DNA from 2 places in the Mycobacterium sp. E136 genome. Region 1 is predicted to be linked to the other one. Evidence: predicted binding sites of a transcription regulator. Region 1 holds the regulator's gene; the other holds the start of a gene.
The links. Region 1 encodes LexA, which represses DNA repair genes until DNA is damaged. Its sites were predicted from a motif close to CGAACANNTGTTCG; they were not measured.

Region 1 (10,172 bases):
GCGCCGCGAGATCAAGGACATGAAGAAGATCCGTGACACGCAGCGCAGCGGCAGGCGGCGCAGCGAGGTGCCCTCGGTCGCGATCGTCGGTTACACCAACGCGGGTAAGTCCAGTCTGCTCAACGCGCTCACCGGTGCCGGCGTCCTGGTGGAGAACGCGTTGTTCGCAACGCTCGAACCCACAACGCGCCGAGGCGAATTCGCCGACGGAAGGCCGTTCGTGGTGACCGATACGGTCGGGTTCGTCCGCCACCTGCCGACACAGTTGGTCGAGGCGTTCCGCTCCACACTGGAGGAGGTCGTCGACGCCGACCTGCTGGTCCACGTCGTCGACGGATCAGACGCCAATCCACTCGCGCAAATCAACGCTGTGCGCACGGTCGTCAACGAGGTGATAGCTGAGCACGACGGCACTCGGGCGCCGGAACTGTTGGTGGTCAACAAGATCGACGCTGCCGACGATCTGACGCTGGCGCAGTTGCGCCGCGCGCTGCCGGATGCGGTATTCGTCTCGGCGCGCACCGGGGAGGGACTGGAGCGCCTGCAGCAGCGAATGGCTGAGCTGATCACGCCGACCGACACGGTGGTCGACGTGACAATCCCGTACGAGCGCGGCGATCTCGTCAACCGCGTGCACGCCGACGGCCGCATCGACGCCACCGAGCACACCGCCGAGGGCACCAGGATCAAGGCCAGGGTGCCGGTTCCGCTGGCGGCCGCGCTGCGTGAATACGCGACGTTCTGACGTTTCGAGCGTCCACGAGCGGCGAAGAGGCGCAGAGGTCTTCGACCCCTGCGCCTCTCGCGACGGTGTTGGTTACTCCTGCTCGGCCTCTTGACGCTTCTCGGCCGTCTTGGCCGCGGCCCGCGCGCTTTCGGCCTCGGCTTCCTTCTGCGCGGCGTTGCGCTGCGCGTCTGCCTTGTCCTGCTGGGCCTGACCCTCGCGGTAAAGGTCGTCTCGGCCGGCAACGGCGCCCAAAACCTCTTTGGCCTTGCCCTTCACGCCCTCAACGACGCCCTTGACGGCCTCTTCGGGCCCACTGTTGTTCTTGTCGGACACTGCGGCTTCCTCCTTGCCGGTCGAACGGTGTGACGGTTCAATACCCGAAACGCCGTTTCGCTAATCGGACAATTGATGCGCCGGTGAGGCACCTCACAGCAGGCCCCGGATTGTGCGTGGCGCTAGCCGAGTTCGAAGACCTCGGTCGCGGGCAGCGCCATCACCTGCTGCGCGAGTTGCGCTTTCAAACGGTCGAGCCGGTCTTCCTGCGGTCGCGTCCGATTTGCGGCACGGGCCAGGTGGACGAACTCGTCGGTGACGAACCCGTCGCGCAGCAGCAGCGTGGCCGTACTGCCGGCGTGCTCGACGACGAAAACGAAGTCTTCGAGCAGGCGGCCGCGGTCACTTCGCACCAGGGAACGGTCGACGACGTAGCGGTCGTCGGTGACACCCCGCGTCACCGCCTCGAAGGCGTCGCGGGCGCCCGGTCCGCGAAACGCGGTGCGCACCACGACGGATCGGCGTTCAGGAGGATCGCCCGGGCTCACGACGGAAAACCCGAGTTGCATGGCCTTGAACGCGATCGCGACGCCGGCGGGGGAATGGCCACCGTGGTAACGATTGATGTCCTCGAACGTGAACGCGAGCGTTCGTCCCCGCTCACGGACCTCGAGAACGTCGGTCATCTCGGACCGATCACCGGCGGTTCGTGAGCCCGCACCGGCGGCAGCGCGCCGCTGTATTTCTCCACCTGCACCAGCACATGCGCACCGGTGCAACCGTGCGCAAGCGACGAAGTACCCGCATCGTCGGTGAGCACGTTGGGATTTCCGTGGGCGCACATGGAGTCCGGGTCGGCGGGGTCGACGGGATCGAACCAGGCGCCCGTCGCCAACTGCACGACGTCGGGCCGCAGGCGATCGTCGATCACCAATCCCGCCAGGCACGCACCGCGATCGTTGAACACCCGCACCACATCACCGTCGGTGAGGCCACGGTCGGCGGCGTCGCGCGGATGCATCCGGATGGGTTCGCGCTCCGCGACTTTCGATTTCCGGCTGACCTCACCGCCGTCCAGCTGACCGTGGAGCCGAGATGCCGGTTGATTGGCCAGCAGGTGTAGGGGATAGTCGGTCGCCCGTGGGCCGCCCAGCCATTCGGCGGGCTCATGCCATTTCGGGTGTCCCGCGCAGTCGGCGTAACCGAATCCGTCGATGTCGGCGGAGAAGACCTCGATCAGTCCGCTGGGGGTGCCGAGTCGGTGGGCGACCGGATCGGCGCGGAAGTCCGCCAGCAGGGTCAATCCCTTCTCGACGGGTAGCCGTACCCGCCCGCGGCTCCAGAACTCGTCGAAGCTCGGCACGCCGAAATCCAGTTCAGCCGCCCACTTGTCGTACATGTGGGCCAGCCACTGCCACGCCGTGCGACCCTCGGTGAATCGATCGCCGAAACCCAATCGGCCTGCCAGCGCAGCGAAAGTCGTGTAGTCATCGCGTGATTCGGCGTATGGCTCGGCCAGTTTTGGCATCGCCATCAGCATCGGGTCGTTGCGGGACCCCGAGAAGTCGTCGCGCTCGAACGACGTCGTCGACGGCACGACGATGTCGGCGTGTTTGGCCATTGCGGTCCAATACGGTTCGTGGACCACCAGGGTGTCGACGCGACCCAGGGCACGCCGCAGCCGGGGGATGTTCTGGTGGTGGTGAAACGGGTTTCCGCCCGCCCAGTACACCAACCGGATGTCGGGGTAGACAAGCCGCTGGCCGTTGTAGTCGAACGGTTCGCCGGGGCGCAACAACAGATCGCTGATTGCGGCCACGGGGATGAACGACCGTACGGGGTTGATGCCCTGCGGCAGCCTCGGCAGTCCGCACCGCAGCGGTGGCAGGCCGGGTTCGTTCATCGAGCCGTAGCCGTGCCCGAAACCGCCGCCGGGAAGGCCGATCTGCCCCAGCATTGCGGCCAGCGTCAGGCCCATCCACGGCGCTTGTTCGCCGTACCGCACTCGCTGCAGCGACCAGCTGACAGTGACGATCGTGCGGTGCTCGGACATCCGCCGAGCCAACTGGGCGATGTCGTCGGCGGCGATGCCGGAGATCGCCGACGCCCACCGCGGAGTCTTCGGCACACCGTCGTCGGCCCCGAGTAGATACCGCTCGAAACGTTCGTAACCGGTGCAGTACGTGCTCAGAAAGTTTCGGTCCGCGAGTCTCTCGGTCGCGAGTACGTATGCGAGCGCCAGCATGATCGCTACATCGGTCCCGGGCACCGGCGCGAACCATTCGCATTCTCCGTCGACGTCGTCGCGCAGCGGTGAGAACGACACGATCTGCCCGCCACGGGCGCGGTACCGCCGCAGCGCATCTCGCGCCGGATGGGCGGTGGTGCCGCCGTGGTTGATCGACGTGTTCTTCAGCGACAACCCACCGAAGCACACGAGGAGTTCGGTGTGCTCGACGATGACCTCCCAGGAGGTCGACCGCTTGAACAGGTCGTCGTGCGTGCCGACGACGCGCGGCATGATCACCCCTGTGGCACCGAGGCTGTAGGAGTGCCGGGAAAACGTGTATCCGCCAAGGAGGTTCAAAAACCGGTGCACCTGGCTCTGGGCGTGGTGGAACCGGCCTGCACTGGACCAGCCGTACGAGCCGCCGAATATCGCCCCGTTTCCGTGCGAATCGACGACGCGGCGCAATTCATCGGCGAGCAGTTCGGTCAACTCATCCCATGTGACGGCCACGAATTCGTCGTTCCCGCGGCGCGTGGTCGGACCCGGGCCGCCGCGCAACCAACCCCGCCGAACGGCGGGTGTCGCTATCCGTGCCCGATGTCGAAGAGATCCGGGCAGATTGCCCAGCAGAGGTGAGGGGTCGGCGTCGCCCTCGAACGGACTGACCGCGGCGATGTCGCCGTCTCGCATCTCGGCGGCGAAGGCGCCCCAGTGCGTCAGGCTGACCGGGGCGGGCATGGCGTCAGTTTAGGTGCGGGCGACCTGCGGCTCGGAAACGGCCGGGTCGGCGTGAACCGCCTCAGCGATAGCGAATGCCATTAGTGCCACAATCGCGCGCGCAAGTCGCATCGATCGGCGCAAACATTGCCTGGTGGCTACCGATATTTGGGCAAATACTCGGCGGCCGTCCGTCATTCTCGTCTGCGGTGTGCAAACTATTTGCGATGCCGTCACGGCCGTTGTGGATGCAAATAGCCTTGGTGGCGCCGCGATTAATCCGGGCGGCACGGCGGGGTTATCCACAGCGAATGGAGTATCGGCAGGTATTTTCTTCCCAAGATCGGCGTGTTCGTTGGTTATTGGCGTCTGACGACGGATAGAGGACGGGTGCGAATTCTTCGAGCGAAATTTCGTGCCGACCCGGGAGGTCGAATGATCGGGCAGAACGGCCGGGGCACCTCGGTGTTGGGTCGAATGGCGATCGGTCTGCTCGTGGGCGCCGTCGCATTATTGCTGGCGCCGGTGGTGAGCGCGTCGCCGGAATCCGATGCGGCCAACGCCGCGATCACGGCGGCGTTCGACGCCAGCGGCGGAGACGGCGGCCCCCTGGGCCCACGGCAGGGCGACGTGTACGAAGTGGGCGACGGATTCGCGCAGAACTTCGCCGGCGGCAAGATCTTCTTCACCCCCGATACCGGCGCTCACATCATGCGGGGTGCGATCCTGGAGAAGTACGATTCGCTAGGCGGGCCCGCCGACAGCGACCTCGGATTCCCTACCATGGACGACGGCCCCGGGCGTGCCCCGGGCAGCTTCAACGTCACGTTCAGCGCCAGTGACAACCCGGTGATCTTCTGGACGCCCGACACCGGCGCGCGGGTGGTCCGCGGACCGATCAACGCCGCGTGGGACAAGTTGGGCGGGTCCACCGGAACGCTTGGTGTGCCGGCCGACGACGAGTCGTACCGCGGTGATCTCGTCACCCAGAAGTTCACGGGCGGCGAGATCACCTACAACACTCGCGACAAGAAGTTCACCACCGTGCCGCCCGATCTCGCGGGACAGTTGGCGGACCTGCAGGTACCGGGTGATGCCACTTCCGCGATCAACGCGGCGCGCCGTGCGGCAGGCGGCCCACTGGGGCCGTTGGGCGCCGCGGAGGGGCCCGCGTATCCGATCGGCAAGGATGGCTTGGGCCAGAACTTCGCCGGCGGCAAGATCTTCTACAGTCCGCAGACAGGCGCGCGAGTCGTCACCGGTCAGGTCCTGGCCAAGTACGAGAGCCTCGGCGGCCCCGAAGGAGACCTCGGGTTCCCGGTCTCCAGCGAGAGCGACGGCGGATTGCCCACCGCCAGCCGCATGTCCCGTTTCGCCGCCGATGACAAGCCGGTGATCTTCTGGACGCCCGACTACGGCGCGGTACTGGTGCGCGGCGCGATGAGTGCGGCCTGGGACAAGCTCGACGGCGCGGAGGGCACGCTCGGCGCGCCGATGGCCGACCAGACCGAGAAGGGTGACGTCGTCACGCAGCGGTTCAGCGGTGGGGTCGTCTCCTGGAATCGCAAGACCGGCGAGTTCAGCACCGAACCACCCAATCTCGCCGGGGAGCTCGCCGGCCTCGAGGTGCCTGCCGAGCAGAAGTCCGAAACGCCGGGCACTCAACGCTCATCGGATTCCGGCGGAGACAGGAACTGGTTCACCTTCAGCTGGTGGTGGCTGCTGGTGATCGTGCCGGTGATCGTGTTGGTCGGCCTGGTCGCGTTCGCGACGATGCGCAACAGGCGCCGCCCGGATGTCGATCGCCCGGGAGCGGTCGACGGCCGGTACGACGACACGTACGGCTCCGACGCCGAACACGCCTACGCCACACCGGGTTCGGACGAACACCTGTCCAACGGTGGGGATCCGTCGGCCGCGATGTTCGGCGATCGGTACGCCACAGAGGGTTTGGGGGCCCTTTCCGCACCGGGGGAGTCGGCCGACTCGCCGGGTAGCCCGTGGGAGGCGCCGTCCCAGAGCTTCGGCGAGCCTTCGGAATCGGCCGGCATCGGTGAAGACGAGGAGAACCCCGACAACGTCGACACCGCGCCCACACGCATTCCGGCCTCGGAGGAAGCCGCGATCGCTGCGGGGCGTCTGACTGCCGGCCACGACGAGACGACCGGCGAGCACGATGAGCCTGACGAATTCGATACCGCGGCCGAAGACCTCGATGTCACCGAAGACGTCGATGTCCCGGCCGAGCCGAGTGAACCCGCACCGCGACAACGGGATTCGCTGACCGACACGGGCCGCCACGCAAGGATCGTCATAGACGAACCCGAGGTACCCAGCCCCGCCTTCCGGTTACCGGTCGGCGGTTCAGGGGAGGCGCCCGAGGGATATCCGATCAAGGCGGACACCCAGTCGGGTCGCTACTGGCTGCCCACCGCCGCCGACTACGACGAGGTAGACGCCGAGATCTGGTTCTCGAGTGAGGAATTCGCCCGGACGAACGGATTCGTCCGCGCCGACTAGATCTTCCGGATGACGGTGACGACCTTGCCCAGCACCGCGGCGTCGTTACCGGGGATCGGATCGAACGCCGGATTGTGCGGCATCAGCCAGACCTGGCCGCGCGTGCGTTTGAAGGTCTTGACTGTGGCTTCGCCGTCGATCATCGCGGCCACGATGTCGCCGTTGTCGGCGACGTTCTGCTGACGCACGACCACCCAGTCGCCGTCGCAGATCGCGGCGTCCACCATGGAGTCGCCGACGACCTTGAGCAGGAACAGCGAGCCTTCGCCGACCAGTTCGCGCGGCAGCGGGAAGACGTCCTCGACGGCCTCCTCGGCCAGGATCGGCCCGCCGGCGGCGATGCGTCCCAGCACAGGCACGAACGTCGGCTCCGGTAGCGCGTCGGAGCCGGCGACATCGGTGCCGACGATCGGCGTCACATGGTCGTCGGCGCCGCGGACGTCGACGGCGCGCGGCCGGTTGGGGTCGCGGCGCAGATAGCCCTTGCGCTCCAACGTGCGCAGTTGGTGGGCGACCGAAGAGGTGGAGGTCAATCCGACCGCGTCGCCGATCTCCCTGATGCTCGGGGGATAGCCGCGACTGGTGACCGAGGCGCGGATCACGTCGAGGATGGTGCGCTGGCGTTCGGTGAGCCCCGGGTCCAGGGTTCGGGCCGCGCCGGCGCCTTCCGGGTTATCGCTGCTCGAGTCCATGCCGCCGAATGTAACCCGCGACATCCGATTAATCAAACATTTGTTCGAGGCGTGTCGCCCCGGTGCGGCCTGCGCGATTCCAAGGCGATTTTTTGTCGGTGGCCCGATTTATCGTTTCACAACAGTTCGATCACACGTTCTATCTTTCGAACATGTGATCGAGTATGTTCGAACACAAGAGCGAAGGCAGCGGACCGGAAGGCAGGAAGATGACCGTACTCGACACCCACGAATTTCCGCCCACGCGCGTGGTCAGCACCGGTTACCGGCCGGTTCGCGCCCGTCGGCGGCCCTCCACGGTCCGACCGGCAGGGGCCGCGGTGCGTTATCGCGGAACCGGCGTGATGATGTCGCGTGCTTCGCACCGGCGTCGGCCGATCACCCCGGTCACCACGGTGCTGCTGTCCCTGGTGGCGGCGGGAATCACGGTGTGGCTCGGCCTCGTCGCACAGTTCGGCGGCGTGGTGGGGACCACCTCGGCCGCGGTGCCGAGCCGGCTCGCGGTGGTGCAGGTCCAGTCAGGGGAGAGTCTGCAGCAGGTGGCGCTGCGGGTGGCGCCCGACGCTCCCGTGGGCCAGGTGATGGACCGGATCCGCGAGCTCAACCAGCTCGACTCGTCGTCGGTCGATGCCGGGCAGACGCTGATCGCCCCGGTCGGCTGACGTCAGAGTCGCCGGCAAACGACTTGGTGCGCAGGCGTGTTCACCGACAGATCGCTCAGATCGCTCGACTACGTGCCGTTCAGCGCGGTGCTGGGCCATCGCAACCCCTCGCAGGTACGCTCGGAGAGGTTCGAGTTGGTCGTTTGTTGGCGCGGCGAAGGAGCGGTGATGCACTGTCCGTTCTGTCGTCACCCGGATTCGCGCGTGGTGGACTCGCGTGAAACCGATGAGGGCCAGGCCATCCGGCGCCGCCGGTCCTGTCCGGAATGCGGTCGTCGGTTCACCACGGTGGAGACCGCCGTTCTGGCCGTCGTCAAGCGCAGCGGCGTCACCGAGCCGTTCAGCCGCGAGAAGGTCATCAAAGGAGTGCGCCGCGCCTGCCAGGGCAGCCAGGTCGACGAGGACGCGTTGAACCTGCTGGCACAGCAGGTTGAGGACGCCGTGCGCGCCTCGGGATCGCCCGAGGTGCCCAGCCACGAAGTCGGCCTCGCCATCCTCGGGCCGCTACGCGATCTCGACGAGGTCGCCTACCTGCGCTTCGCCTCGGTGTATCGCGGGTTCACGTCGGCCGAGGACTTCGAGCGGGAGATCGAGGACCTGCGGGCGCATCGAAACTCACCGCAACCCACGGCCAGCTGAGCCGACCGGGTTGTCTGGCAACCTACGGCACGGTGTGTTGGTCAGTCGATCTGCTTGATGCCGTCGCTGACCACGCGACCGGCGACGCGTACCCAGCCCTCGGGGCTCCACTCGGTGTAGATGTGTGAACCCTTGCCCTGCACGATCCTCAGGTCGCGACTCAGGTAGTCGGTGATCCGCACGGCGGCGGCGCCGGTGGCTTCGTCCTCGGGCACGCCGAGGTCGGTCGCGAACATCCGGGACCGCAGCTCACCCTTGTCCCTGTCGGTCCACGTCCACACGTAGTGGTTGATGTCGTCGGGATAGTCCGACGGGTCGAGGGCGAGAAGCTCGTCCACCGAGCCGGTGTCGTGGATGGCGAATTCGGGTGCCCACTCCGCGCGGGCCTGAACAGAGGTGAGGTCGTCGCTGTAGGCGATCTGGACGATGCCGGCGGGAACGCGCAAGGTGTGCACGGGCGCGCCCTGCTCGCGGAGCCACCACGCCGCGCCGACGGTGGGATGTCCGGCGAAGGGCAGTTCGACGGCCGGCGTGTAGATGCGTGCGTGTGCTGTGTTCGTGCCGGGGGCCGGCAGATCGACGAATATGGTTTCGCTGTAACCCAATTGGGTTGCGATCCGCTGGTGATCATTCGAGTCGACGGTGCTGGCGTCGACGACACCGAGAGGGTTTCCGTGGTTGCCGTCAGGGTCGGTGAAGACTCGCAACACCGTCACGTCGATGGCCATGGGGCCGATGCTACTTGCTATCGGCGTGAGGGTGGCGCGGTCGCGGTGGGTGGGAGATCAGGTCGCGCTGCGCTCGTCGGTGCCCATCGCGTCGAGCACCGCGACCCGCGTGTCGGCCGAACCGGAGATCGCGTTCTCGGTGATCCCCGCCCGCAGCAGCCCGCGCAAATACTCCTGGTCGTAGACCGCCGGTTCGGTGCCGTCGATGAACTTCTCGACCACCTCGACGAAGCGTTCGGGGTCGTCGTGGAACGGGAAATGGCCGGAGCCGTCGAAGATTTCCAATTGCGACCCCGGCATCGCTGCGTGGGCCATCCGCGCGTGGCTGACGGGGATCACGGCGTCGCAGCTGCCCCAGATCAGCTGAACCGGAACCGATTGTGTCAGATAGCAGCGATCCAGCATGGTCACCACCTGGCCGCGCCAATCGACGACCGCGCGCAGCGTCCGCGCGAACGCCGAAGACGCCGTCGGCTCGGGAAGATCGTTGAGGATGCGCAACACCTGAGGCAGATCGCGACCGAGGCCGGTCGATCCGATCACCCCGCCGGCGACGCGGCCCACCACCTGTAATGCGGGCAGCACGAACGGCAGCCGCAGCAGCGCCAGCGCCTCACTGCCCATCGGCAGCGAGGCGAACCGCAGCGCGATGTTCACATCACGCGTGACCCCGCCGGCGCCGACGAGGATGAGCCGGTCGACGAGCTGGGGGAACTGGTAGGCGAACTGCATGGCCACCCCGCCACCGAGCGAATGGCCGATCACGGTGACGTGGTCGATGTCGAGCACGCTCAACAGGTCGCGCATTCCGTTGGCGTAGGCGGCGACCGAATAGTCCGCGCGCGGCTTGTCGGATTTGCCGTGGCCCAACAGGTCCGGCGCGATGACCGTGAATCGCTGAGCAAGCTTCGACTGGACCGTCTCCCACGTGGTGGAGTTGTCGCCGATGCCGTGGATCAGCAGGATCGCCGGTCCGGAGCCCGC
Region 2 (10,172 bases), on a different contig from region 1:
GCGCTCACGTTCGTTGGCCACGGCGACCTTGACGACATCGAACGCCATCGTCTGGCTGTAACCACGCCGGGCGAGCATCCCGACCAGGCGACGCGCCAATTTGGCGTCCTCACCGTCGATCAGCTTCTCGCGGCGCAGCCGGTCGGCCACCAACTGCTCGGCGCGTGCGCGTTCGGCGCCCGGTTCGTCGTCGGCCAGTGCGGCCTCGATCAGCTCGCCGTCGACGCCCTTGGTCCGCAACTCCGCGATCAACGCCCGCCGACCCTTGCCTGCGTTGGCACGCCGGGAGCGGACCCACTGTTCGGCGAAGTCGGCGTCGTCGACGAGGCCGACCTGCTCGAGCCGATCGAGCACCCTGGCGCTGACGTCGTCGCGGTAGCCGCGTTTGGCCAGCTGTGCGGTCAGTTCGGCCCGGGTCCGGGCTCTCACGGTGAGCAGGCGCAGACACACGTCACGCGCCTGCTCCTCGCGAGGGGCCTCAGAAGTCGACCGGGGCGGGCAGTACGCCATCGCTCAAGTCATCGGTGATCACGGCGCCAATGCCGAGCTTCTCCTTGATCTTCTTCTCGATCTCGTTGGCCACGTCGACGTTCTCGAGCAGGAAGTTGCGGGCGTTCTCCTTGCCCTGGCCCAGCTGCTCACCCTCGTAGGTGAACCACGAGCCGGACTTGCGGATGAAGCCCTGCTCGACGCCCATGTCGATGAGCGAGCCTTCCCTGCTGATGCCCTTGCCGTAGAGGATGTCGAACTCGGCCTGCTTGAACGGCGGGGAGACCTTGTTCTTGACGACCTTGACCCGGGTGCGGTTACCGACCGCGTCGGTGCCGTCCTTGAGGGTCTCGATCCGCCTGACGTCCATCCGCACCGAGGCATAGAACTTCAAAGCCTTACCGCCCGTGGTGGTTTCGGGACTTCCGAACATCACCCCGATCTTCTCGCGGAGCTGGTTGATGAAGATCGCGGTGGTGCCCGAGTTGCTCAGCGCTCCGGTCATCTTCCGCAGCGCCTGGCTCATCAGCCGGGCTTGGAGACCGACGTGGCTGTCGCCCATCTCGCCCTCGATCTCGGCGCGGGGCACCAGCGCCGCCACCGAGTCGATGACCAGGATGTCCAGCGCGCCCGAACGGATCAGCATGTCGGCGATCTCCAGCGCCTGCTCACCGGTGTCGGGCTGGCTGACCAGCAGCGCGTCGGTGTCCACCCCGAGCTTCTTGGCGTACTCCGGATCCAGCGCGTGCTCGGCGTCGATGAATGCCGCGATACCGCCGGCGGCCTGCGCGTTGGCGACCGCGTGCAGCGCGACGGTGGTCTTACCCGACGACTCCGGGCCGTAGATCTCGATGACCCTGCCCCGCGGCAGGCCGCCGATGCCGAGGGCCACGTCCAGCGCGATCGAACCGGTCGGGATGACCGAGATGGGCTGGCGGACCTCTTCGCCGAGCCGCATCACCGACCCCTTGCCGAAGTTCTTGTCGATCTGCGCGAGTGCCAGCTCGAGGGCCTTCTCGCGGTCGGGTGCCTGCGCCATGGGGTTCTCCGTCCTTCGGATGTCTAGCTGTTCGGTGATCGGTTTCGATCTGTTGGCCGTGACGCTAGAGGCAGCCACCGACAAGTTCCGGGACAAGTCGGCCTGACCAGCAGCATCTAGCCGTCGAACACGACCCACAGTAGACGAACACCTGTTCGACTCAAGGGAGACACGCCGTGCGGTGGGCAGCGTGTCGAATAGTCCGCTCCCTGCGGGGGGTCGCGGGGCCTATCGTGAAAGTCATCCCGGCCGAAACGGGGTCCGCGTGCACGAGATGGCGATAACGCAGAGTGTGGTCGATGCGGTGTGCGAGCACGCCGCGGGACGCCGGGTGCACTGCGTCAAGCTGGAGGTCGGCGCGCTGTGCGCCGTCGTACCGGACTCTATGCGGTTCTGCTTCGAACTCGCCACCGCGGGCACCGTCGCCGACGGCGCGCGCCTGGACCTCGATGTGCAACCCGGCGCGGCGCGCTGTCACACCTGCGGCCAAAGCTTCGAACTACCCGATCTGATTCTGTTGTGTCCCTGCGGCAGTGCCGATGTCGAGGTGACCGCCGGTCGGGATCTGAGGATTCTCTCGATGGAGGTGAGTTGAGCATGTGCGCGACCTGCGGCTGCGGCGACGACGGTGCGACCATCACCACGCCGGGACACACCCACCTCCACCCTCACGAGCATGACCATCTCCACGAAGGCGAACACGTCCACACCGAGACCATCACGCTCGAGCAGAAGGTGCTCGCCAAGAACGACGAGCTCGCCGAACGGAACCGCGCATGGCTGGCCGCCCGCAACATCCTGACGCTCAACCTCACCAGCTCGCCGGGCGCCGGTAAGACCACCCTTCTGGAACGCGCCATCCGCGATCTGCACCCGGATCGCCCGGTCGCGGTCATCGAAGGCGATCAGGAGACGCTGCTGGACGCCGAACGCATCAGGGCCGCGGGAGCGCGGGCCGTACAGGTCAACACCGGCGCGGGCTGCCATCTCGACGCCACCATGGTGCAACGGGCACTGGAGGCCCTCGACCCCGAGCCGGGGTCGCTTCTGTTCATCGAGAACGTCGGCAACCTCGTCTGCCCCGCTCTGTTCGATCTAGGTGAGCGCAGCAAAGTCGTCGTGATCTCGGTGACGGAGGGCGACGACAAGCCGCTGAAGTATCCACACATGTTCGCGGCCGCCGGACTGGTGATCGTCAACAAGATCGACCTATTGCCGTACGTCAGCTTCGATCTTGAAAAATGTTGCGATTACGTGCGATCACTGAATCGCGACGCGCAGATACTGGCGATGTCGGCCGCCACCGGTGATGGTAGCTCGCGGTGGTACGAGTGGATCGACGATTGCGCAAACTCGGCTTCTGTCCTGGCACCCGTTGACAAGACACGACCCCGGGAGTAAACCCAGACTCAGCGCCGGAATTCGGCGCCGCGGCACAACGTGAGGTTGGGAGCCCCAGCCCGGCTCCCGGTCGTGAGGGCCCCAGCCCGGCCCCCAGGAAGCTGTGACCTATGCCAACGGAGGCAGCAGTCAAAGCGGAAGAGGCCTTGATCCACGTCCTGTGGATCAACGCCGGATTGAGTTGTGACGGAGATTCGGTGGCGTTGACTGCCGCCACCCAGCCCAGCATCGAGGAGATCGCCCTCGGCGCTCTTCCCGGGCTGCCCAGAATCGCCGTCCATTGGCCCCTGATCGATTTCGAGTGCGGGCCGAACGGTGGCGCCGACGATTTTCTCGAATGGTTCTTCAAGGCCGACCGGGGTGAACTGGAACCATTCGTTCTGGTGGTCGAGGGGTCCATCCCGAACGAGAAGATCAAGGCCGAAGGCTACTGGTGCGGATTCGGCAACGATCCGGCCACCGGCCAACCGATGACCACCAGCGAGTGGCTGGATCGGCTGGCGCCCAAGGCCACTGCCGTCGTCGCGGTCGGAACGTGCGCCACCTACGGCGGCATCCACGCGATGGCGGGCAATCCCACCGGCGCCATGGGTGTCCCGGACTACCTCGGCTGGGACTGGAAGACCAAGGCCGGCATTCCGATCGTCTGCGTACCGGGATGTCCGATCCAACCCGACAACCTCGCCGAGACGCTGACCTACCTGCTGTACATGGCCACGGATCAGGCTCCGATGATCCCCCTCGACGATGCGCTACGGCCCCAGTGGCTGTTCGGCGCAACCGTGCACGAGGGTTGTGACCGAGCCGGGTACTACGAACAGGGCGATTTCGCGACCGAGTACGGATCGCCGAAATGCATTGTCAAACTGGGTTGCTGGGGTCCGGTCGTCAAGTGCAACGTACCCAAGCGCGGCTGGATCAACGGAATCGGCGGCTGCCCGAACGTGGGTGGCATATGCATCGGCTGCACCATGCCCGGATTCCCCGACAAATTCATGCCGTTCATGGACGAACCCCCCGGTGGCAAGGTGTCCACCGCGGCGTCGGGCCTGTACGGGTCGGTGATCCGCAGCCTGCGCCATATCACCGGCCGCACCGTCGACAAAGAGCCGAAGTGGCGCCATCGCGGCACGCAACTCACGACCGGAGCGACCCGCACCTGGTAGGTGTGGCTCGTCGGAGGGCGCGCAGGCGTGCTTTCGGTCTCCGAAATGTCCTGTGACGCTCCTCATCTGAAGAAAGAGAAGAGTTCGATGACAACCATCATCCCCGAGCCGTCACACGTGAAGCGCGACCCCGGCCAACTGGTGGAGATGGCGTGGGATCCCATCACCCGGATCGTCGGTAGCCTCGGCATCTACACCAAGATCGACTTCGACAATCGCGAGGTCGTCGAGTGCCACAGCACCTCGTCGATCTTCCGCGGTTACTCGATCTTCATGAAGGGCAAGGATCCTCGCGACGCGCACTTCATCACGAGCCGCATCTGCGGCATCTGCGGTGACAACCATGCGACGTGCTCGTGCTACTGCCAGAACATGGCCTACGGTGTCAAGCCGCCACATCTCGGCGAGTGGCTGATCAACCTCGGTGAAGCCGCCGAGTACATGTTCGACCACAACATCTTCCAGGAGAACCTGGTCGGCGTCGACTACTGCGAGAAGATGGTCTCCGAGACCAATCCCAGTGTGCTGGCCAAGGCGGAGAACACCCAGGCCCCGCATGCGGACATGCACGGCTACCGCACGATCGCCGAGATCATGCGTGCGCTCAATCCTTTCACCGGCGAGTTCTACCGCGAGGCCCTGCAGGTCAGTCGGTGGACGCGAGAGATGTTCTGCCTCATGGAGGGTCGACACGTCCATCCGTCGACGCTGTATCCCGGCGGTATCGGTACCACCGCGACGGTCCAGTTGATGACCGACTACATGACGCGGCTGATGCGCTACGTCGAGTTCATGAAGAAGGTCGTGCCCATGCACGACGACCTCTTCGACTTCTTCTACGAAGCGCTTCCCGGCTACGACCAGGTCGGCTTGCGCCGCACGCTGCTGGGCTGCTGGGGCTCGTTCCAGGACCCCGAGGTGTGCAACTTCGAGTACAAGGACATGGAGCGTTGGGGCGACGCGATGTTCGTCACGCCCGGTGTGGTGATCGACGGGAAGCTGCACACCCACTCGCTGGTCGACATCAACCTCGGCATCCGAATCCTGTTGGGCCACTCGTACTACGACGACTGGACCGACCAGGAGATGTTCGTCAAGACCGATCCCCTCGGCAATCCGATCGACCGGCGCCATCCCTGGAACCAGCACACCAATCCCCGGCCGCAGAAACGCGACTTCGACGGCAACTACAGCTGGGTGATGGCGCCGCGCTGGTTCGACGGCACGGATCACCTGGCACTCGACACCGGCGGCGGCCCGTTGGCGCGGCTGTGGTCCACCGCGCTCGCCGGGCTGGTCGACATCGGCTATGTCAAGGCGACCGGCCAGAGCGTGCAGATCAACCTGCCCAAGACGGCCCTGAAGGGTCCGGTCGAACTCGAGTGGAAGATCCCGCAACACGGCAGCAACACGCTCGAACGCAACCGCGCCAGGACGTACTTCCAGGCCTACGCGGCCGCCTGCGCCCTGCACTTCGCGGAGAAGGCGTTGACCGAGATCCGGGCCGGCCGGACCAAGACCTGGGAGAAGTTCGAGGTGCCCGACGAAGGCATCGGCTGCGGGTTCACCGAGGCGGTCCGCGGAGTCCTCAGCCACCACATGGTGATTCGCGACGGCAAGATCGCGAACTATCACCCGTATCCGCCGACGCCGTGGAACGCCAACCCCCGCGACAGCTACGGCACACCCGGGCCATACGAGGACGCGGTCCAGGGCCAGCCCATCTTCGAGGAGAACGACAGGGAGCATTTCAAGGGCATCGACATCATGCGCACGGTGCGCAGTTTCGACCCGTGTCTGCCGTGCGGCGTGCACATGTACCTGGGCAAGGGAAAGTCACTCGACCTGCTTCACTCCCCCACCCAGTCCGTCACCGGGGAATAGGGAATGGCCCCGCCGATCCGAGACGACGCGCAGTGGCGTACGGCGGGCGACCGAATACAGGCCCTGCTCGACGCGTCCGCCGCGGGCGGCCCCGCCGCGCACGAACGGGCGGTTCAACTCGTCGGCGAGGTGACCGATCTCTACGGCGCCGGACTCGAACGGATCCTGCGGATCGCGGTGAGCGCCGATGCCACGCTGGCCGAACGGCTGGCCGACGACGACCTCGTCGCCAGCCTGCTGCTCGTACACGGGCTGCACCCGCACGGCATCCACCGGCGCATCGAGGATGCCCTGGACAGGGTCCGCCCGTATCTCGGTTCACACGGCGGTGACGTCGCGCTTCTCGAAACAGTCGACGGCCCAGACGGATTCACCGTTCACCTGCAGTTCTCCGGCAGCTGCAAGAGCTGCCCCTCGTCGGCGGTCACGCTGGAGTTGACCGTCGAAGACGCCATCCGGGCGGCGGCTCCGGAAGTCAGCGCGATCGAGGTGGTCGCTCCGCAGTCAAGCCCGACGGTGATTCCACCGGCGACGCTCTTTCGCCGCGTCCAGCAACGGGCGCCCGGGCAGGCCTCGTGGCACCCCGTACCGGAATTCACCGACCTGATGCCCGGTGAGGTCGGCGGCTTCTCCGTGGCGGGAACCACCGTGCTGGCGTGCCGCAGCGGCGACGAGGTGTTCGCCTATCGCGACCGGTGCGGTGTCTGCCGCGAGTCGCTGGCCGGTGCCGCGTTGCACCGTCGCATGGGTTCTCCGACCGGCGACGCGGTGTTGCGCTGCCCGCGCTGCCACGCCCATTTCGACGTCGTGCACGCCGGGACCTGTGTCGACGAGGGCGCCGATCCGCTCGCCCACCTCGAGCCGATCCCGCTGCTGGCGCGCGACGGCGTGCTGTCGATCGCGATGGCCGCGCAACCCACCGAAGCAGGTGTGGCATGAGCAGCGCCTACGACGTGCTCGCGATGATCCGGGCCAACCGCGGCGTCCCCGCGCGCGCGGGTGAACGCTGTGAGATGTGCGCCGAGCCGATCGCCGACGAACACCAACACGTCGTCAACGTCGAGGCGCGAGCGCTGATGTGTGTGTGCCGCGGCTGTTATCTGCTGTTCACCGACACCAAGGCCGAACTCCGCTATCGCGCGGTCCCCGACCGCTGGTTATCGTTCCCGGATTTCGCCCTGGCGCGCCGGGATTGGCAGCTTCTGCAGATCCCGGTCGGGCTGGCGTTCTTCTTTCGCAACTCGACGCTGGATCGCGTCGTCGCCTTCTATCCCGGACCTGCGGGCGCGACCGAGTCCGAACTGGACCTCTCCGCATGGGAGGGGGTCCGTTCGGCGGACCCGAGGGTGGACCTGCTCGCCGACGACACCGAGGCCCTGCTCGTGCGGGTTCCCGATGACGACGGTCGAGACCCGGAATGCTTCCTGCTGCCCATCGACGCCTGCTACGAGTTCGTCGGCAGGCTCCGCCAGCTGTGGCACGGCTTCGACGGCGGTCAGCGGGTGCGCGGCTACCTCGACGAGTTCTTCGAGCACGTCCGTGACCGGGCGAAGGTGGTGGCGCCGTGCCAGAGCTGACCTTCGCCGTGCTCGACATCCGCGCCGAACCGTACGCGGTGGCACCGGTTCTCACCGCCCGGATCGGCATCGCCGCCGACGGCGACGACCCCGTGCACGCGATCGCACTGCGGTGCCAGGTCCGCATCGAACCCTTGCGTCGCCGATACTCCGATGACGAGGCGCTCGGACTGCTCGATCTGTTCGGGCCCCGCGAGCGATGGGACACCACACAACACAATTTCCTCTGGCAGCATGCCAGCACCATGGTGTCCGGCTTCACCGGAACGACGCAGGTGGACCTGCCGCTCGAGTGCACCTACGACTTCGAGGTGACCGCGGCCAAATACTTCCATGCGCTGGCTGACGGTGACATCCCGCTGCAATTTCTGTTCAGTGGAACGGTTTTCACCCGCAGTGAAAGAAATCTGCGCGTGCAGCAGGTGCCATGGGATCGCGAGGACCACTACGACCTACCGGTGTCCACGTGGCATGACCTGATGCGCCTGCACTACCCCAACACCGGCTGGCTGCGCCTGGGGCACGACACCATCGACATGCTGTCTGAGTTCAAATCAGCCCGCGGCCTTCTGAACTACGACGACGCGATCGTTTCGCTATTGGCCACTCACACCGCAGAGGAGATTCGATGACCGCGGACTGGGATCACGCACGAGCTGTCGCCGATGCGGTGCTCTACGAGGGATATTTGCTGTACCCCTACCGCGCCAGCTCGAGCAAGAACCAGTCCCGTTGGCAGTTCGGCGTTCTCGGACCGCGCGGCGCCGCGCAGGCCACCATCGGCGAGGACGCCTCGCTGTCCACCCAGGTGCTGCTCGACCCGCACGGCATCCCGATGGTCACCGGAGTGATTCGCTTCCTGCAACTGCAACGCCGCAGCGTCGAACGCGACGCCGGCGGCGGCCGGTTCGAACCGGTCGGCGAACTGCGTTCGGGTGCCGATGCGTGGGTCAGTTGGGACGAGGCGGTCGAGTGCGAGATTCCGATCGACCCGTTCCCGGTCATGAGCCTGCCTGCCACACTGGACATTTCGGCTCCGTCGGCGAGAGAGATCGAACCCGTCGCGGGTGGCAGGCTGGTGCGGACCCGACGCGAGCTGAGCGGTCGGCTCGACATGTCCGCCGAGCAGGACGGCGACCTGCTGCGTCTCACGTTCGATGTGTGCAACACGGCTGCACCGGCCGACGACCAGGACGAGGCGATCGCCGTGTCGCTGATCGGGACCCATCTGTTGCTGGAGGTGGCCGACGGCGAGTTCGTCTCCCTGCTCGAACCGCCGGACTGGGCCGCCGGCGCCGTGGCGCGGTGCCGTCAGCACCGCTGCTTTCCGGTGTTGGCCGGCCCGGCGCCGCATCGCGACCTCGTGCTCGCGTCGCCGATCATCCTCTACGACCACCCCGAGATCGCCGAGCAGAGCAAGGGTGCGCTCTACGACTCGACCGAGATCGACGAGATCCTGACGCTGCGGGTCATGACCATGACCGACGAGGAGAAGGCTCAAGCCAGAGCCACCGATCGACGCGCCGCAGCGATCATCGAGCGCTGCGACTCGATGTCGCCCGAGGCGATGCTCGATCTGCACGGCGTGCTGCGCAATCCGCACGCGCCGTGCCGCGAACCGGGCCTGATTCCCGACATCCCCGCCGGCGTCGAATGGTGGGACCCGACGGCGGACACCGCTGTGCGGCCGGACTCGGATGCCGTGCTGGTCAACGACACTCGCGTCGCGCGCGGCAGCCGTGTGCGGTTGCACCCCTCCCGCCGGGCCGACGCGCAGGACGTCTTCTATGCCGACAAGATCGCGCGCGTCACCTCGGTACATGAGGACGTCGACGGCGAACACCATATCGGCGTCGTCATCGAAGACGATCCCGGCGCCGAACTGCACGACTGGTACGGCCGGTACCTGTACTTCGCACCCGACGAGGTCGAACCTCTGGTTGAAGGGAGTCCGCAATGGAAGTGATCGGCTGGATCGCAGTAGGAATCGTGGCGGTGGTGGCCGTGGCGGCGGCGGCTGTGGGCATCCGCTCCGTGCCGGATGCCCGGCGCTACATGAGAATGCGCCGGATGTGACGGCGAACGAGGTGTCCTGATCTCCCGAATCCTGGTAGCCGGTCTCGGCAACATCTTCCTCGGGGACGACGGCTTCGGCCCCGCGGTGATGCGCCGCGTGCCGCCCGACCTCGCCGGATCACACGTTGCGGTCGCCGATTACGGGATCGGCGGCATGCACCTGGCCTACGATCTGCTCGACGGTTGCGACGCCCTGGTCCTCGTCGACGCCATCCCGAACCGCGGAGCGCCCGGCACGCTTCACGTGTTCGAGGCCGACCTCACCGACGCCTGTGGCGCAACGGGTCTGGACGCGCACGCGATGGATCCCGCGGCGGTGTTCGCCAGCCTCAACGCGCTCGGCGGCACCCCTCCCTTCACCGTGGTGATCGGTTGCGAGGTTGACCGCGTCGAGGAGGGTATCGGGCTGTCGGATGCCGTCGCGTCGGCCGTCCCGCAAGCGGTGCGGGTCATCGGCGAGGTGGTCGCCGGACTGTCAACCCGCGTCACGGTGGCGGAGGGCTGACCGATGTGCCTGGGAATTCCGGGGCGGGTCGTGAC

Region 2: the regulator LexA is predicted to act here: its motif matches at 1,673-1,686, upstream of recA (recombinase RecA).

What each region holds. Positions count from the first base shown of each region.
Region 1 covers NZ_LZJE01000099.1:641-10,812, forward strand. The annotation lists partial or broken gene hflX (GTPase HflX) at 1-745, shown strand, start outside; gene mbp1 (microaggregate-binding protein 1) at 818-1,060, opposite strand; gene A5698_RS07415 (hypothetical protein) at 1,183-1,686, opposite strand; gene A5698_RS07420 (molybdopterin guanine dinucleotide-containing S/N-oxide reductase) at 1,683-3,968, opposite strand; gene A5698_RS07425 (LGFP repeat-containing protein) at 4,383-6,467, shown strand; gene lexA (transcriptional repressor LexA) at 6,464-7,159, opposite strand; gene A5698_RS07435 (LysM peptidoglycan-binding domain-containing protein) at 7,369-7,821, shown strand; gene nrdR (transcriptional regulator NrdR) at 7,990-8,460, shown strand; gene A5698_RS07445 (PhzF family phenazine biosynthesis protein) at 8,502-9,188, opposite strand; gene A5698_RS07450 (alpha/beta fold hydrolase) at 9,246-10,172, opposite strand, start outside.
Region 2 covers NZ_LZJE01000067.1:1,052-11,223, forward strand. The annotation lists gene recX (recombination regulator RecX) at 1-510, opposite strand, end outside; gene recA (recombinase RecA) at 479-1,528, opposite strand; gene A5698_RS05075 (hydrogenase maturation nickel metallochaperone HypA/HybF) at 1,794-2,123, shown strand; gene hypB (hydrogenase nickel incorporation protein HypB) at 2,126-2,929, shown strand; gene A5698_RS05085 (NADH-quinone oxidoreductase subunit B family protein) at 3,040-4,095, shown strand; gene A5698_RS05090 (nickel-dependent hydrogenase large subunit) at 4,183-5,979, shown strand; gene A5698_RS05095 (NifU-related iron-sulfur-binding protein) at 5,983-6,918, shown strand; gene A5698_RS05100 (DUF5947 family protein) at 6,915-7,556, shown strand; gene A5698_RS05105 (DUF6084 family protein) at 7,544-8,188, shown strand; gene A5698_RS05110 (hypothetical protein) at 8,185-9,522, shown strand; gene A5698_RS29950 (DUF6893 family small protein) at 9,513-9,632, shown strand; gene A5698_RS05115 (hydrogenase maturation protease) at 9,649-10,137, shown strand; gene A5698_RS05120 (HypC/HybG/HupF family hydrogenase formation chaperone) at 10,141-10,172, shown strand, end outside.